DNA from 2 places in the Cupriavidus sp. GA3-3 genome. Region 2 is predicted to be linked to the other one. Evidence: predicted binding sites of a transcription regulator. Region 2 holds the regulator's gene; the other holds the start of a gene.

Evidence for each region. Region 2 encodes FNR, which switches genes on or off when oxygen is low (the NO sensors DNR and NnrR bind a similar motif). Its sites were predicted from a motif close to TTGATNNNNATCAA; they were not measured.
Region 1: C265_RS21235 (universal stress protein) is a predicted target of FNR. The motif match lies at 5,281-5,294, and genes of this name have one in related genera.

Annotation. Positions count from the first base shown of each region.
Region 1 is NZ_KB944488.1:37,179-45,093, forward strand. Features, by position in the region: gene C265_RS21210 (helix-turn-helix domain-containing protein) at 1-343, shown strand, start outside; gene C265_RS21215 (thymidine phosphorylase family protein) at 421-1,932, shown strand; gene C265_RS21220 (pyridoxamine 5'-phosphate oxidase family protein) at 2,382-2,834, shown strand; gene C265_RS21225 (YgcG family protein) at 2,965-3,816, shown strand; gene ald (alanine dehydrogenase) at 4,070-5,185, shown strand; gene C265_RS21235 (universal stress protein) at 5,353-5,817, shown strand; gene C265_RS21240 (carboxypeptidase-like regulatory domain-containing protein) at 5,870-6,349, shown strand; gene C265_RS21245 (universal stress protein) at 6,694-7,146, shown strand; gene C265_RS21250 (DUF1488 domain-containing protein) at 7,187-7,465, shown strand; gene C265_RS21255 (universal stress protein) at 7,826-7,915, shown strand, end outside.
Region 2 is NZ_KB944471.1:211,235-219,149, forward strand. Features, by position in the region: gene rimP (ribosome maturation factor RimP) at 1-306, opposite strand, end outside; gene rluB (23S rRNA pseudouridine(2605) synthase RluB) at 608-2,497, opposite strand; gene scpB (SMC-Scp complex subunit ScpB) at 2,503-3,357, opposite strand; gene C265_RS10995 (sulfite exporter TauE/SafE family protein) at 3,926-4,684, opposite strand; gene fnr (fumarate/nitrate reduction transcriptional regulator Fnr) at 4,763-5,488, shown strand; gene C265_RS11005 (hypothetical protein) at 5,552-5,797, opposite strand; gene C265_RS11010 (membrane protein) at 5,794-6,003, opposite strand; gene ccoG (cytochrome c oxidase accessory protein CcoG) at 6,033-7,505, opposite strand; gene ccoP (cytochrome-c oxidase, cbb3-type subunit III) at 7,555-7,915, opposite strand, start outside.

The DNA of each region.
Region 1 (7,915 bases), on a different contig from region 2:
GGCGCTATGCCGCGAGATCAAGCCGCTGCAACGCCACTTGCACAAGATGTTCAGTGCCGAGATCGTGAGGGAATCGCGCCAGATGATGCTGTTAGGCAACAACATGTCCGCCGAGCAGCGCGTGGCGGCATTCCTGTTGAACGTCTCGGCACGCTACCGCGAACGCGGCTATTCGGCCACGTCCTTTGTGCTGCGCATGACTCGTGAAGACATCGGCAGCTTCCTTGGCATGACCCTGGAAACCGTGAGCCGGACCTTGTCCAAGTTCCAGCAGGAAGGGCTGCTGACAGTGCAGGGCAAGTCCATCGAGCTGCTCAATCTGGACGCCCTGGACGCTCGCTAGCGGCGTCATACGCGGCAAGGCATGACGTGAACGATGCCAGTTCTGATCCCGGAATTCCCGGCCGTCCCGGCGATGTCGTGGCCGCCGCCGCGCCCCGCGAAGTGGGGGCGCTGGTGTTCCGGCCGCTCGAGATCGATACGTGGCAGGAGCATGTCATCTATATGCATCCGGATTGCCCCGTCTGCCGCGCCGAGGGCTTTTCCGCGCAGGCGCGCGTGCGCGTGCAGATCGGCGACAGGTCGTTGATCGCCACGCTGACGCTGCTGGGCGCGCCGCTATTGAACACGGGCGAAGCGAGCCTGTCGTTGAGCGCGGCACGGACGCTTTCGGCACGCGCCGGCGATGTCGTGCATGTCACCCATGCGCCCGCGCTGGAGTCGGTGCGCGCACTGCGTGCCAAGATCTATGGCTGCCACCTGGACAGCGTCCAGCTCGACGGCATCATCGGCGACATCAGTGCAGGGCGGTACGCCGACGTGCATATTGCGGCATTCCTCACCGCCTGCGCGGACGGTCGCATGAGCCTGCGCGAGACTGTCGACCTGACCCGGGCCATGGTCCGGTCCGGCCAGCGCTTGAACTGGGACCGCGAGGTGGTTGCCGACAAGCATTGCGTCGGTGGGCTGCCGGGCAATCGCACCACGCCGGTCGTCGTGGCTATCGCGGCAGCGGCCGGGCTGCTGCTGCCCAAGACCTCATCGCGCGCGATCACCTCACCCGCCGGCACCGCCGATACGATGGAAGCCCTGACCCGCGTGACGCTGGATTCGACGGAACTGCGGCGCGTGGTAGAACAGGTCGGGGCTGCATTGGTGTGGGGCGGCGCGCTGAGCCTGAGTCCCGCGGACGACGTGTTGATCCGCGTGGAACGCGCGCTGGATATCGACAGCGATGCGCAGCTGGTGGCCTCAATCCTGTCGAAGAAGATTGCCGCCGGCTCCACCCACGTGCTGATCGACGTGCCGGTGGGGCCGACGGCCAAGATCCGCGAAGACAGCGATCTGGCGCGCCTGGATCTCGCCATGACCAAGGTCGCGGATGCGTTCGGGCTGAAGCTCCGGATTCTGCGCACCGACGGCTCGCAGCCGGTGGGCCGGGGCGTCGGCCCTGCGCTCGAGGCGCTCGACGTGCTGGCCGTGCTGCAGTGCCAGCCGACGGCGCCCGCCGACCTGCGCGAACGCTCGCTGCTGCTGGCGGGCGAGCTGCTGGAGTTCTGCGGTGCGATACCGCCCGGGCAGGGACGGCTGCTGGCCGGCAGCCTGCTCGACAGTGGTGCCGCCTGGGCCCGGTTCCAGGCGATCTGTGAAGCGCAAGGGGGGCTGCGCACCCCGGGGCAGGCGGTGTTCCGGCGCGACGTGGTCGCAGCCCGCAGCGGCATCGTGACGTCCGTCGACAACCGGCACGTCGCGCGCACGGCGAAGCTGGCCGGGGCGCCGCGCCGGCAGGTGGCCGGGCTGGAACTGCATGTGCGCGCCGGCGACGAGGTCGTAGCCGGCGCACCGCTCTGTACGCTGCATGCCCAGGCGTCCGGCGAACTGGAATATGCGTTCAGCTACGCCCTGGCGCATGACCCCTTCCGCATCGAATAGCTCCAGTGGGCGGCCGGCAGCGGCCGCCCGCACCAGCAGCACCGGCACCGTCGATCTGCACACCTCCCCCTCGGCCACGCTGCCCATCACCAGGTGCCGGAAGCGGTTCCCGGGTGCGGGAGCGCAGACATTGCTTCCGGCTTAGGCGGGGGGTAGGCCGGTTGATGCGGGTCAGCGGGCGGGCGGGCGGTCGGCCGGCCAAGGGGACTCTGGGCTTCGTTGACAGCCATCAACACGCATGCGCTTGCGACCGCTACTTTGGAAATAGCCCATAGCCGAAGCCGAGGTAGCTAGGGGGAGAGGCAAGACATGGGCCTGAACCAGCCATTGCTGTCGTGGAATGAAGAAGATGCGGGGCATTTGTCCAGGAACGTGCCGGCTGGAGATCGCTCCCCCGGCCGTGCCGGCCCCGTTGGTGTTGTTTGTACTGGCGTAACAGGTGACCAAATATGGACGAAGAGACCAGACAGAAGATCCTGACCTTGTTGAACCAACACAGGATCATGACGCTTGCCACCTTGAGGCCGGATGGCTGGCCTCAGGCTACCACTGTGGGTTATGTGAATGAGGGTCTCACGCTCTACTTCCTCTGTGGTCCGGGCAGCCAAAAGGCGGCCAATCTGGCATTGGATGACCGTGTCTCGCTGACAATTGATCACGACACGCCAGATCTCATGGCGATTACCGGCCTGTCCATGGCGGCGCACGCGCAACCGGTGGTCGATGTGGCCGTAGCGGAGAGAATCCTCCGGATGTTCCCATTGAAGTATCCGGAGCAGATTGCCTTGCCAGTGCCGATGCCAACCGCGGAGGACGTCCGAATATTCAGGGTGACCCCGACAGTCATTTCCGTGCTCGACTATTCCAAGGGCTTCGGACATACGGATCTTGTCAGCTGCTGACACCTGGGTCCGCTGAGGGAAGTCAAGAGACCTTTCGTTGCGGAGGTGTGCCGTGCGCAAGATGTGGGCGGTGCTCGTCATGCCAGCCATTAGTCTGTGCCGCTGCGGCCAGCGCCCTCGGTGGTGCCAGTTGAACCTGCGCACGGCCGCGCGAGGCCTGCTTCTGGTGCTGACTGCCTTCGTGTTTCCCGGAGCCATCGCCGAGGTTGCCGTTCCGTCATTGACGGCGCGAGTGACTGACCTGACTGGTACGCTAACGCGCGCACAGCAGGCGTCCCTGGACCAGACGCTGCAGGCCTTCGAAGCCAGGAAGGGAGCTCAGGTTGCAGTTCTCATGGTTCCCACTACCCGACCGGAAACCATCGAACAGTATTCGCTTCGCGTGGTCGAGCAATGGAAGCTGGGACGTAACCGCGTTGATGACGGCGCGCTGCTCATCATCGCCAAGGACGACCGCACGCTTCGTATTGAGGTGGGTTACGGGCTCGAAGGCGTCCTGACTGACGCCGCGAGCAAGCGCATCATCAGTGATGATATCGTGCCCCGATTCAAGCGGGGCGACTTCTATGGCGGTGTGTCTGCGGGCATCGACCGCATGCTTGGGGTCATCGAAGGGGAGCCACTGCCACCTCCGGAGGAAAGAGCAGGGGATACGGGTGACCCCGTCCGGCAACTGATGCCAATCCTGCTTGTGCTCACTCTGGTTCTGGGTGGGTTACTGCGTTCCATGCTGGGGCGCTTCCCGGGTGCAGTCGCGACGGGTGGGGCCGTTGGAGTGGTCGCGTGGATGCTTTCTGGCGCCATCTTTGCCGGCATCGTTGCAGGGGCAATCGCGCTCTTGTTCACGCTGATGGGTGGCCCGCACATGGGCTTGCTGGCTATCGGCGGCCGCTCGGGAAGATATGGCGGCCGGTCGGGCCCCGGGGGATTCGGCGGCGGTGGCGGCGGCTTTGGCGGTGGTGGTGCTTCCGGCAAGTGGTGATGGCAAACATCAATCACATCTTGCGGCGTCCGCCGAGGGGGCGAAAATGGCGATATTTGGATGTGAAATGGCTGGGCAGCTATGTAACCCTTGGGCCCTATAATTATTTCGATATCTGCCGACATCGAGGCTGCCATGCAGGTGTCGCCGTACGTGTGGCCACGGACAGGCCTCGGTGCATCCGGCCGTGGACTGAGGATTCAAGCACCTGGTGCGGAATCTGCCGGAATTACCACGCGCGTGAGCAAAGGCCATGTGGATCGGCGTGCCTAAAGAAGTCAAGGACAACGAGTACCGGGTTGGCCTGGCGCCTGCCTGCGTGCGCGAACTTGTCAGCCGCGGTCACCAGGTCATGGTCCAGGCCGGGGCCGGGGCCGCGCTTGGCCTTTCCGACGCGCAATACGAAGCGGCTGGCGCGAAGCTGGCTGCCGATGCGAAGGCCGTGTACGACCGGGCCCAGATGATTGTCAAGGTCAAGGAGCCACAACCACGCGAACTGGCGCTGCTCAGGCCCGGGCAGATCCTCTATGCATACCTGCACCTGGCCGCGGACCGTGAGCTGACTGCCGCGCTGCTGCAATCCGGCGCTGTCTGCATCGCCTATGAGACGGTTACGGGGCCTGACGGTGGTCTGCCGCTGCTGGCCCCCATGAGCGAGGTCGCCGGCCGCATGTCGGTCCAGGTGGCGGCAGCCTACCTCGAGAAGCCGAACGGCGGCATGGGACTGCTGCTCGGCGGCGTCCCGGGCGTCGCGCCGGCACATGTCGTGGTGATCGGCGCCGGCGTGGTGGGCGCCAATGCTGTCCAGATCGCGGTTGGCATGGGGGCGCGCGTGACGGTATTGGACAAGAATATCGAACGACTGCGGCATCTCGGCTCCGTGTACGGCAATCGAGTCGTGACGGTCTACTCCAGCGCTGACAGTATCGAGCGCGCGTTGCTCTCGGCCGATGCGGTCATCGGCGCGGTGCTGGTGCCTGGCGCCGAGGCGCCCAGGCTGGTCACGCGTGCGATGGTCGCGCGCATGAAAGCGGGTTCGGTGCTGGTGGATGTGGCGATAGACCAGGGAGGCTGCGCCGAGACATCGCGCCCGACCAGCCATACGGATCCGACCTATGTGGTGGACGGCGTGCTGCACTACTGCGTGACCAACATGCCGGCAGCGGTGGCGAGGACCTCCACCTTTGCCCTGAACAACGCCACGATCGGTCATGCGATGGCCCTTGCCGACAAGGGATGGTCCCGCGCGCTCTCAGACGACCCCTACCTGCGGGCCGGGCTGAATATCTGTCGCGGGAGTGTGACTTATGCGGCCGTCGCAAGCGCCCATGGCTACGCCCATGTACCCGCCGAGCAGGTGCTGACCTGAGCGCGGCCGCCAGTATCGGCCGACACGTTGCTGTCGGCCACCCCTGGTGCAGCAGCACTGCCATGAGCCGAATCACAGCGGTGTGGCTGGCTTGGTTGACTGGCATCAACCCGCATGTCCTTGCGACCGCTAATTTGGGATGAACCACAGCCGAAGCCGAGGTCGCCATGTACCGCCGCATTCTCCTAGCCCTCGATGGCAGCCGTTCATCCTTGAATGCCCTGGAGCAGGCCGTGTCGATGGCGCTGACCACCGACGCCGAGGTCAGCGCCATGTTCGTCGTCGACGACAGCGACCTGTTCTTCGAGGTCAGCCCGGGTGACCGGCACTGGCTGATGGCCGACATCATTGCCTATGGCAAGCAGGTGCTGGCTCGTGCCGGCGAGCGCTTCAGTGCCGCCGGCGTGCGCTGGAGCAGCAGGTTGGCCGAGACGCCCGGCACCCCTGCGAAGATTGCCGAGGCGATCATAGCGGAAGCGGACCACTGGAGCGCGGACCTGATCGTCATGGGCACACACGGCCATCGCGGCGTGCGGCGCATGGTGCTGGGCTCGGTCTCGGAGCACGTGGTCAGCAAGACGGTTCGCCCCGTGCTGCTCGTTCGGCAGCAGTCGCGCGGCGATACGCCCTGACCGTTCGGTTCCGGCCTGCGAAAACCCCAATAATTCTTCCGGAGTGACGCAAATGCAGGTTTCAAGAAGCCTAGGCCTCGGCCTGTCGTCGCTGGCGATTGCCGTTGCGGCGGCGGGTTGCGCCACTCGCGCCGCGCCCGCTGGCGTGCAGATCATGGAGCAGCACGGCGTTTCCTACGTATCGGGTGGAGACGATGAGGCGGGCATGCAAAGCATGCTGGCCATCGCCGCGCGTTTCAATGTACGGCTGACGATGGTGGATGCCGGGCGCGGGAAGCCGCTGGGCGGTGCCACGGTGGTCGTGGCCAGCCAGGAGGGCCGCCCGGTGCTGCACACTACGGCTAGCGGGCCGCTGTTCTATATGCGACTCAGGCCGGGTGCCTATCGGCTCGCGGTCGGCTACCAGGGGCGGGACCAGATGCGCGACATCGTCGTCGCTGGCGAGCCGCTCGAGGTGACGTTCCGGCTGCCGGTCAATACGCTCGAGGACGACTGGCTGCTCTGCGCCACGACACCCTGTCCGCGTCGCTGAGCCTGCCGCTCGGACGTGTCGCCGCGGGCACGACACCGCGCAAGCAAGTTCGCGGCGGTTCAGGGACGATCCCGCGAAAGAGAAGCGACGGAACTGGAAGGGGAAGAAGAAGCGCTCAGGCTTCGTTCGGGGACAAGCAGGCGAGCCGCTCGGCGTGGGCAGGCCTGAATCCGCGAGCCGCAACCCCTGCGCGAAGACTGCCGATGCGCGCGCGACCAGCGGCGGTTGGAGCGCGGTACCGCGGCTTTGACACGTATCAACAGCAGTTGCGCCGGTTGCCCTACGCTGCATTTAACCAGTCCAGACCCGAGTCGCCACAGGCTCCCATCGCCGGAGAAACCGCTATGTACCAGCGCATCCTTGTCGCCATGGACGGCGGCGCCGCATCGGAACTTGCCCTGGAACAGGCCATGATCATCGCGCGCGCCGCCAACGCCGAAGTGGAGGTGGTCCATGTGGTCGATGACCGCAGCCCGTTTCTGGATGCCAGCAATCTGGATCCGGTGAGATTGATAGAGGACCTCACGACGGCGGGGCAAAGCGTTCTCGCTGCCGCCTCCGGCCGGCTTGCCGCAGCGGGTATTCGCCACGTAACGCGGCTGCTCGGTAAGCCTATGGTCGAGGGCGACGTTGCTGCCACGATCGCTGCCGAAGCCAATGGCTGGGGCGCTGATCTGGTTGTGATGGGTACGCACGGCCGCCGGGGAGTGCGGCGACTCGTCATGGGCAGCGTCGCGCGAAGCGTGATCAACCTGGCCGTCGCGCCCGTCCTGCTTCTCCGCGCCGAGGAAGCGTAAGCAGGCGAACAGATTTTGGAGGGCATTACGCCAGAGAGCTATGCATACGATCGACTTTTCCGGCGAGACGCCGGATTACTGCCCGACCGGGCCAAGCCTGCGGTGTGCCGTGAAGGTGGATGGCACACCGGCGACCTATGAGATCACTGCCGAGGCGCTTGAGGATCATTTCGGCGCACGCTCGTACCGCAGTGAAGATTTGCTGCCGGCATTCATGAGCAACCGCCAGGACATTGAACGCGTCGCGGGAGCGCTGTTCGAGATGACAGGTGCGCGGCACATCGTGCTGCACAGCGGCCATTTTCGCTTCGCGGTGTGAGGCGCACGTCCTGGCCGGCGGCAGCCGCCACCGGGCGGTGCGCGTCCTTACAAGGAGCTACCCATGAAGAATCGCTTGCAGTCATGCACACCGGAGAAACGGCCAGGATGGCGCAGGCTTGCCGCCTGCGCGTTGGTGCCGCTATGCACAGCGTGTACCGCCGTACCGGACCTGCTGCGGCCGCCGAAGCCACGCACCGCCGCGCTGGCGGCAGGCAGCCTGGGCCAACTCGTACCTGGTGCCAGCGGTATTGCCTGTAGCGCGGACACGAAGACGGCTTGATGCACGACAAATCCGGGGCGGGGTGGCGATATAGATTCAAGAAAAGCTCCGTCCGGGGCTGCCTGATGGAGTCAATCCATGGACTACGCAACGATCCTGGTTCATCTCGATGCCGGCCGCCGCGTGTACGACCGGCTGCACCTCGCCACCCGGCTGGCGCTGGAGTTT
Region 2 (7,915 bases):
CTGTCCGTTGACGGGCAGGCGCAGCGTCACGCGCGCCTCCTCGCCGGCAAAGCGGACGTAGTCGGCCAGCTTCTTCAGCGGCCGGTCCAGTCCGGGCGACGAGACCTCGAGGCGTTCATAGTCGACGTTCTCGACCGTGAACACGTGGGTGAGCTGGCGGCTCACCTTTTCACAATCCTCGATGGCAATGCCGGTTTCAGGCTGATCGATATAGACACGCAGCAATCCGGCCGGGGCACGCTCGAGCTCGACCAGCTCATATCCCATGCCGCTTAGGGTGGTTTCGATCAAATCTGCCAGATGCACTGTTATCCCGAGTAATGGCCATCAACACCGTGGCAGGCAAACCCGCCGGTGCCGTCCGGGACGACCCTGCTGCAGCCCTGCCTGTCCGCCATCCCCCCGCTCCAGCGGAGAGAACCGAAAAACGGGCGAACCAAAAAAAAATGGGCGCAATGCCCATCATTCGCCCATCCTCGACGAGGATGGCTTTTTGAATAGACTTGAATTATACGCGGATTATGTCGAAAAGGCAAAAGCCAGACATTTCCGTGCACTGAATCCGGCGCCGGCGGGCGTTCAACCCGCCATGCGCCGGATTCAGCGCTTATCGGTTGCCGCCGCGGTTGCCACCACGGTTGCCGCCGCCACCGCCACTACCGCCGCGCGGGGAACGGTTGCCGCCCGGCTTCGACGCCTTCGGCATCACATTGCCGTTGGCTTCGCCGCCGCCGCGACGCGGCTTGCCCTGACCCTGCCCACCCAGGCCGCCCTGGCCACCCTGACCGCGCATGCCACCCATACCGCCCATGCCGGCGCCACCACGTCCCTGGCGTGCGCCAGTGCCGCGCCCGCCGCCCAGGCTGGCCGCGTGCGAGGTCAGCAAGGTGGGCCCGTGGGTGATATAGCCCATCGAGGTCTTCATCGGATCCGGCTGGCTGCTGCGGCCGCCGCTACCGCCCCGGGCGCCGCCCTGGTCGAAGCGCGGCAGGCCGTCCATGCCCGTGGGCATCGGCATGCCGGCAATCGCGGCTTCGGTGCGCTGCTTGCGCCCGCCTACCTTGGTGGCGCCCTTGGGAACCTGCTCGCCCTTGCCGGGCACCTTCAGGCCGACACCGGCCATCAGCGCCTTGACGTCATTGGGCTCGACTTCCTGCCAGCGGCCGCGCTTGAGGCCACGCGGCAGCAGGAACTGGCCGTAGCGGGTGCGGATCAGGCGCGACACGGTCAGCCCGACCGCCTCGAACATGCGGCGCACTTCACGGTTGCGGCCTTCGGTCAGGGCCACGTGGTACCACTGGTTGACGCCTTCACCGCCGCCGTCGGCAATGCGCAGGAAGTTGGCCTCGCCGTCATCGAGCTTGATGCCATGCAGCAGGCGCTGGCGGTCGGCCTCGGCCAGCTCGCCCAGCGTGCGCACCGCGTACTCGCGCTCCACGCCATAGCGCGGATGCATGAAACGGTTGGCAATGTCACCCGAGGTGGTGAAGATCAGCAGGCCTTCAGTATTGAAGTCCAGGCGGCCCACCGCGACCCATTTGCCGGTCTTGATGCGCGGCAGGCTGTCGAACACAGTCGGACGGCCTTCCGGATCGGACTGGCTGACGATCTCGCCGGCGGGCTTGTGGTACAGCAGCACGCGCGGCGGCTTGGTCGACACCTTGCGGTGGATCAGCTTGCCGTTCACGCGGACCTGGTCCGCCGGCAGGATGCGCTGGCCGATATGGGCCGGCAGGCCGTTGACCGAAACGCGGCCCTGCAGGATCAGTTCTTCCATCTCGCGGCGCGAGCCCAGCCCGCCCTCGGCCAGCACCTTGTGCAGCTTGGGCGCGTCGTCGTCGGCCGACAGCTCGCGCACCGGCTTGGCCTTGGTGCGCGGAATGACGGTGTCTTCGTTGTCGTACTGCTCAGAGATCACGAAGCGGAACAGGTCTTCGCTGCTCGCCGCGGTCTTGTCCCCGCCGCCCTGGCCCTTGCGGGGCGCCTGCGGCTTGCCGCCATCCTTGCGGCGGCCCTGCTGCCGCGCACCGGTACCCTGCGCCTCGCCCGGCGCTGCCGCCTTGCCTGAGCGCTGGACCGGCTTGCGCTTGCGGCCGGGCTGCTCAGGCTTGTCGGTGCCTTCGGCCCTGGCCGCACGGTCGACCTTTTCTGCCTTGCTGGTGCCCTGGCCGCCCTGGCTACCCTGGCCACCCTCGCCCTGCCCCGTCTTGCGCTTGCCGCGGCCACGCTGGCCACCGCGCGCACCGCCCGCCGCCTGTGCGGCGCCCGCTTCACCGGCATCGGCCTGGCCGCCGGCGCCTTCGGCGCCCTCGCCGCGGTCCTGTGCCTGGCGGCGCGATGCGACCAGGTTCCTCAGCCCGCGGCGCAGCCCCTTGCGGCGGGGCGCGGCTTCGCTGCCCGATCCGGGTTCTGCGGCGCCGGTGTCGGCGGGTGCGCCCGCATTGCGGGTGTCTTGCTCAACGGAATCAGACAAGATATTCACTATCGGATGTTGCATGTTGTTCAGTTCGGCACGCGCTCGTCGTGCTCGCTCGGGTGCGGCGGGGTGCCGTTGTCCGGCAAATCGCCCCGCGCCCCGTCCGGATTGGGTGCGGCTGGTTCGGTGGAAGCGGCCTCGGCGGCATCGTCGGCTGCAGCTTGCAGCGGTTGCGCGTCAAAGCCATTGGCGCCCTGGTCGACCGGGCCGGTCGTCTCGGCTTCGTTTGCGACGGATGCTTCAGCCACATCCGCCGCGTGCGCGGCGGGGTTGGCAAAAGCCTCTTCGTCGGCGCTGGCCGCCTTGTTTGCAGCCAGGTCTTCAAAATTGATGGCCTGCTGTTCCAGCAGGGTTGCCTGCGCCTGCGCCTGGGCATCTTCCAGCGGCGGCAGCTCATCCAGCGTACGCAGGCCAAGATCGTCCAGGAACGCCTTGGTGGTCGCATACAGCGCCGGCCTGCCCGGCACGTCGCGGTGTCCGATCACCTCGATCCAGCTGCGGTCCTCAAGCTTCTTGATGACTTCCGTGCTGACCGTCACGCCGCGGATTTCCTCGATATCGCCGCGGGTCACCGGCTGCCGGTAGGCAATGATCGCCAGTGTTTCCATCACCGCGCGCGAATATTTTGGCGGCTTTTCTGGATTCAGCCGATCCAGGTATTCACGCATTTCCGGCCGGCTCTGGAAGCGCCAGCCGCTGGCCAGGGCCACCAGTTCCACGCCGCGCGGCCGCCAGTCCTGGCGCAGTTCATCAAGCAGCACGCGGATGGTGTCTGCGCCGACGTCGTCGTCAAACAGCCGCCGCAGATCATTGACGCGCAACGGTTCCTGCGCGCAGATCAGCGCCGTCTCGAGGACGATCTTCGCCTCTTGGGTATTCATGTTGATGGTGTGCAGCCTGTCTTTGCACCTGCTCCCGGACGGATCCGGGGCACCGGAGATTTTGGATACAGCGGTGCGAAAGCCACCGCCATCTCATTGCGCAGCTAGCCGGATACCTGCTGCATCCAAGCCGTGCACTTCCCTATCTTTGCATCGAGTTGCCGGGCGTTCCGGCAGGAGATCGTTCGCATGCGGTTATGGGCCAGCCAGCGAACCTCTTGCGTAGCGCGTCCGCACATACCGGACGTCGCTGTCAGCGAACTGAAGGCCTCGGACGCAAGAAAAACGGGTATCGGGAGCAAGGCCGGCATCGCCAACACCGCAGTGCCAGCCGGACTTTTGAACCAGATCTTTTGAACCGGATGGACTGTGGGGACGGGACGGGCATCGAAAACCTTCCGCTTCCCCTGCCCTGAACTCACCTTCTGGTATGAAGGCCGCCTGGCGCTGCTCGCCCGCTGCTTACCGCGGCTCACAAGACACCGCGCGATACCGCAATGTTGGCGATTGTATGGCATTCCCGCCCCCGCCTGCAACCATCATCCGTTGCCGGCGCAGCGCCGGCGCCTCAGAACACCAGGCAGAATCCATGCTCGGCCAGCGAATGTGGCAACAGCACCGCTCGCGCAATGCCAAGGCCGCCGAACGCCATTACCGCCAGGCCGGCCCCCAGTCGCACGCCGGGACGTCGCGACAGCGTACGCAAATAGCCTGACAGGCCGGAGAGCACCAGCAGGTTAGGCAGTGTGCCGAGCCCGAACACGCCCATCACGAGTGCGCCGGACGCCGCATTGCCCGCCAGCAGCGCGAGCGTGAGCGCCCCATAGACCATGCCGCACGGCACCAGCCCCCACGCCAGGCCCACGCCGTATCGCCGCGCCAGGCAGCCGCGTGCGCGCACAAAGGACGGCATGCCGCGTGCCACGCCACCCAGCCGGCGCGCCACCGCTGCGCTGGCACGCGACGCCAGCCGCTCCAGCCAGTCGACGGTAAACGTGTTGCCGCGCAGCAACCGCCAGCCCGACCCCAGCAGCATGACGCTGCCCGCGCCGAACAGCCAGCGCTGCACCGGCAGATAGTCCTGTTTCCACGCCGAAGCACCGACCGCGCCTAGCGCGGCCCCAAGCAGCATATAGGTCGAGATCCGGCCCAGGTGCATTATCAGCAACTCGCCGAGCCAGGCGGCACGGCTGGGCACCAGACTGATCGTCGCCGCCGCGCCGTGACGCTGCTCCACGGCCAGCGCCACGCCGCCGCACATGGCGGCGCAGTGGACCCCGCCCAGCAAAGCCAGCAGAAAAACGCTGATCAGTACGCCAAGTGTCAATTCTCACTCCCTACCACATCACATCGCACGGTAAAATGCCGTTATCGCGCCCTCGCTGCCATTTCTAGCAGGTTCCAATTGCTCACCTCCATTCCCATTACCGAGATGTCACCACGCTGCTCCACCTGTGCGATGGGGCAGCTGTGCCTTCCGGTCGGCATGTCGCAGCAAGACCTCGCCAAGATGGACACGCTGGTTCAGGAACGCATCCGTGTGCACAAGGGTGAAACCCTGTATCGCATGGGCGATCCGCTCACCGCGGTCTATGCCGTGCGCTTTGGCACGCTCAAGACCCACGTCACCACTGAAGACGGCCGCTCGCAGATTACCGGCTTCCACCTGCCCGGCGAAATTGTCGGTCTCGACGGGCTGGGCGAGATGCAGCATGCCTCCGATGCCGCCGCGCTGGAGGACACCGAAGTCTGCGTGGTCCGCATGAGCGAGTTGCAGTCCCTGTCGGCAGACCTGCCGTCGCTGCAGCAGCAGTTCCTGCGCCTGATGGGCAAGGAAATCACGCATGACCAACTGATGCTGGTCACGCTGGGCTCGATGCGCGCCGAGGAACGGCTTGCCGCCTTCCTGATCAACCTCTCTGAGCGCCTGTCGGCACGCGGCTATTCGGCGTCCGAGTTCGTGATGCGCATGAGCCGCGAAGAGATCGGCAGCTACCTGGGCCTGAAGCTCGAAACCGTCAGCCGCCTGTTCTCCCGCTTTGCCGAAGCCGGCCTGATCCAGATTCGCCAGCGCCACGTCAAGCTCGTGGACATCGACGGCATCAAGCAGCTCTACAGCCGCTCCTGCTAAGCGGCCAAGGCGCTGCCAGGTACCGCATGCGGACATGGCAGCGCAGACCTCACACCGATCCGCTTATTCCAGTTCGTCGGTATCGCTGAGCCGCGTCGGCATGGTGTAGAGCGTCAGTCCGCTGGACAACGCGCAGAACACCCAGGCCATCAGGAAACCAACGGTGTAGACCGATTCGCGGGACGCTTCGATCGGCTGGCCGAAGAAGTTCAGGTCACCGGGATCCACCACCGAAAACACCGTCGCGGTCGCGAACCCGGCCATCAGGAACGCCGGCCAGAGTACCCACATCAGCCAGCGCAACCTCATGGCTGCCTCACAGCGGCAGCCTTGGGCGGCGCGGCGTCGGCCTTCTCGACCACCAGGCCATGGCGCGTTGCACCCTGCACCGGCATGTCCGGATGCGTGGATGCCAGCCAGATCGTCACGCCACACGCCACCATCGCCACCAGCGGGCCGCTCATCAACAGCCACGGCCACGGCTCCTTCCACCACGGATTGCCTTGCTGACTCATCTTGCCCCCTTCATCTTGACGACCTAGCTTCACAAATCGCGCGGCACGATGAAACTGGTGGATTGCCGGATTTCGGCATGCCCCCGCTCCGTGCCTTCGCTCGTCACCGTCACGTTGATCTTGTGCGTGCCCTGCGCCGCGGCCTCGATCGGCACGCGGATCCGGATCGGCAGCAACCGGTTGGACGTCGGCGCCAGCGATTCGGCCTGCTTGTCGTATTCCACGGTCAGGTTCTTCAGTTCGTCGCTGTCGGCGCGCACGCTGATCTGCATCGGCGCTTCGGTGGTGTTGATCAGCTGCAGGCGATAGACATTCTCGATCCAGCGGCCTTCCACTTCACGGCCGAGCGCACCACGGTCGCGGATGATGTCGACCTTCAGCGGCGTGCGCAGCGCGATCGAAGCCATGAACCCGGCCAGCAACGCCACCCAGATCACGGAATAAATGACCACGCGCGGGCGCAGCAGGCGCTTGCGTGATGCCGCCGCGGACAAGCCCTTGCGCATCGCGTTTTCCGAGGTGTACCGGATCAGGCCGCGCGGATATTCCATCTTGTCCATGACCTGGTCGCAGGCGTCGATGCAGGCGCCGCAGCCGATGCACTCGTACTGCAGGCCGTCGCGGATATCGATGCCCGTCGGGCACACCTGCACGCAGATGCTGCAGTTGACGCAGTCGCCAAGCCCCGCCTTGTGGTGGTCGGTCTTGCGCGACCGGCTTCCGCGCGGCTCGCCGCGGCCGACGTCGTAGGTCACGACATAGGTATCGCGATCCACCATCACGCTCTGGAAACGCGCATACGGGCACATGTACTTGCACACCTGCTCGCGCATGAAGCCCGCATTGCCCCAGGTGGCGAACGCGTAGAACAGCATCCAGAACGACTGCCACGGCCCCAGCGACAGGCTGAGCACCTCGCCGCCCAGTTCGCGGATCGGTGCGAAATAGCCGATGAAGGTAAAGCCGGTCCAGAGCGCAATCAGCACCCACAGGAAGTGCTTGGTCGCCTTGAGACGGAACTTGCGCAGGCTCCACGGATCGCCATCGAGCCGGATGCGGGCGATGCGGTCGCCTTCGACCCGCCGCTCGATCCACATGAAGATCTCGGTGTAGACCGTCTGCGGACAGGCATAGCCGCAGAACAGCCGCCCCGCGATCGCCGTGAACAGGAACAGCGCCAGCGCCGAGATGACCAGCAGCACCGCCAGGTAGATGACGTCCTGCGGCCACAGCACCAGCCCGAAGATGTAGAACTTGCGCTCGCCAAGGTCAAACAGCACGGCCTGGCGGCCATTCCATTGGAGCCAGGGCGTGCCGTAGTAGATCAGCTGGGTCAGGATCACCAGCCAGACCCGCCAGCTGGAGAATGCGCCCGTCACCGAGCGCGGGTAGATCTTGCGGCGGACCTCGTAGAGCGTTTCGTCAGAGGTCTCGCCCGGCGCAGCGGCCGACCGTTGCAGGTCGGCCGCCCGGGCCATTTCTTCGGTCCCGGGTGCGTTCATGGGCATGCTCTCCCGCGAGCTGCCAGCGCCCGCTCACATGAGTCGTCGGTCATTGCCCGGCTCCGCCCCCAGTATTGGACAGACCCCAGACATAGGCCGTCAGCATCCGGATGCGTTCAGGCGTCAGGATCTCCTCATGCGCAGGCATGTGGTTGTTATGGCCCTTCAGGATTGCGTCGACGATACTGCCTTCCGAGCTGCCATACAGCCAGACGTTGTCCGCCAGGTTGGGCGCGCCGAGCGCCTGGTTGCCCTTGCCGCCGGCGCCGTGGCATGCCACGCAGGTCGTCTTGAAGGCGCCCTCGCCACGCGACGCACGGATCGGGTCCGACGACAGGCCCGACAGCGAGCGCACGTATTGCGCCACGTCGCCCGCCTGCTTGGCGTCGATGGCCGCGGCAAACGGCGGC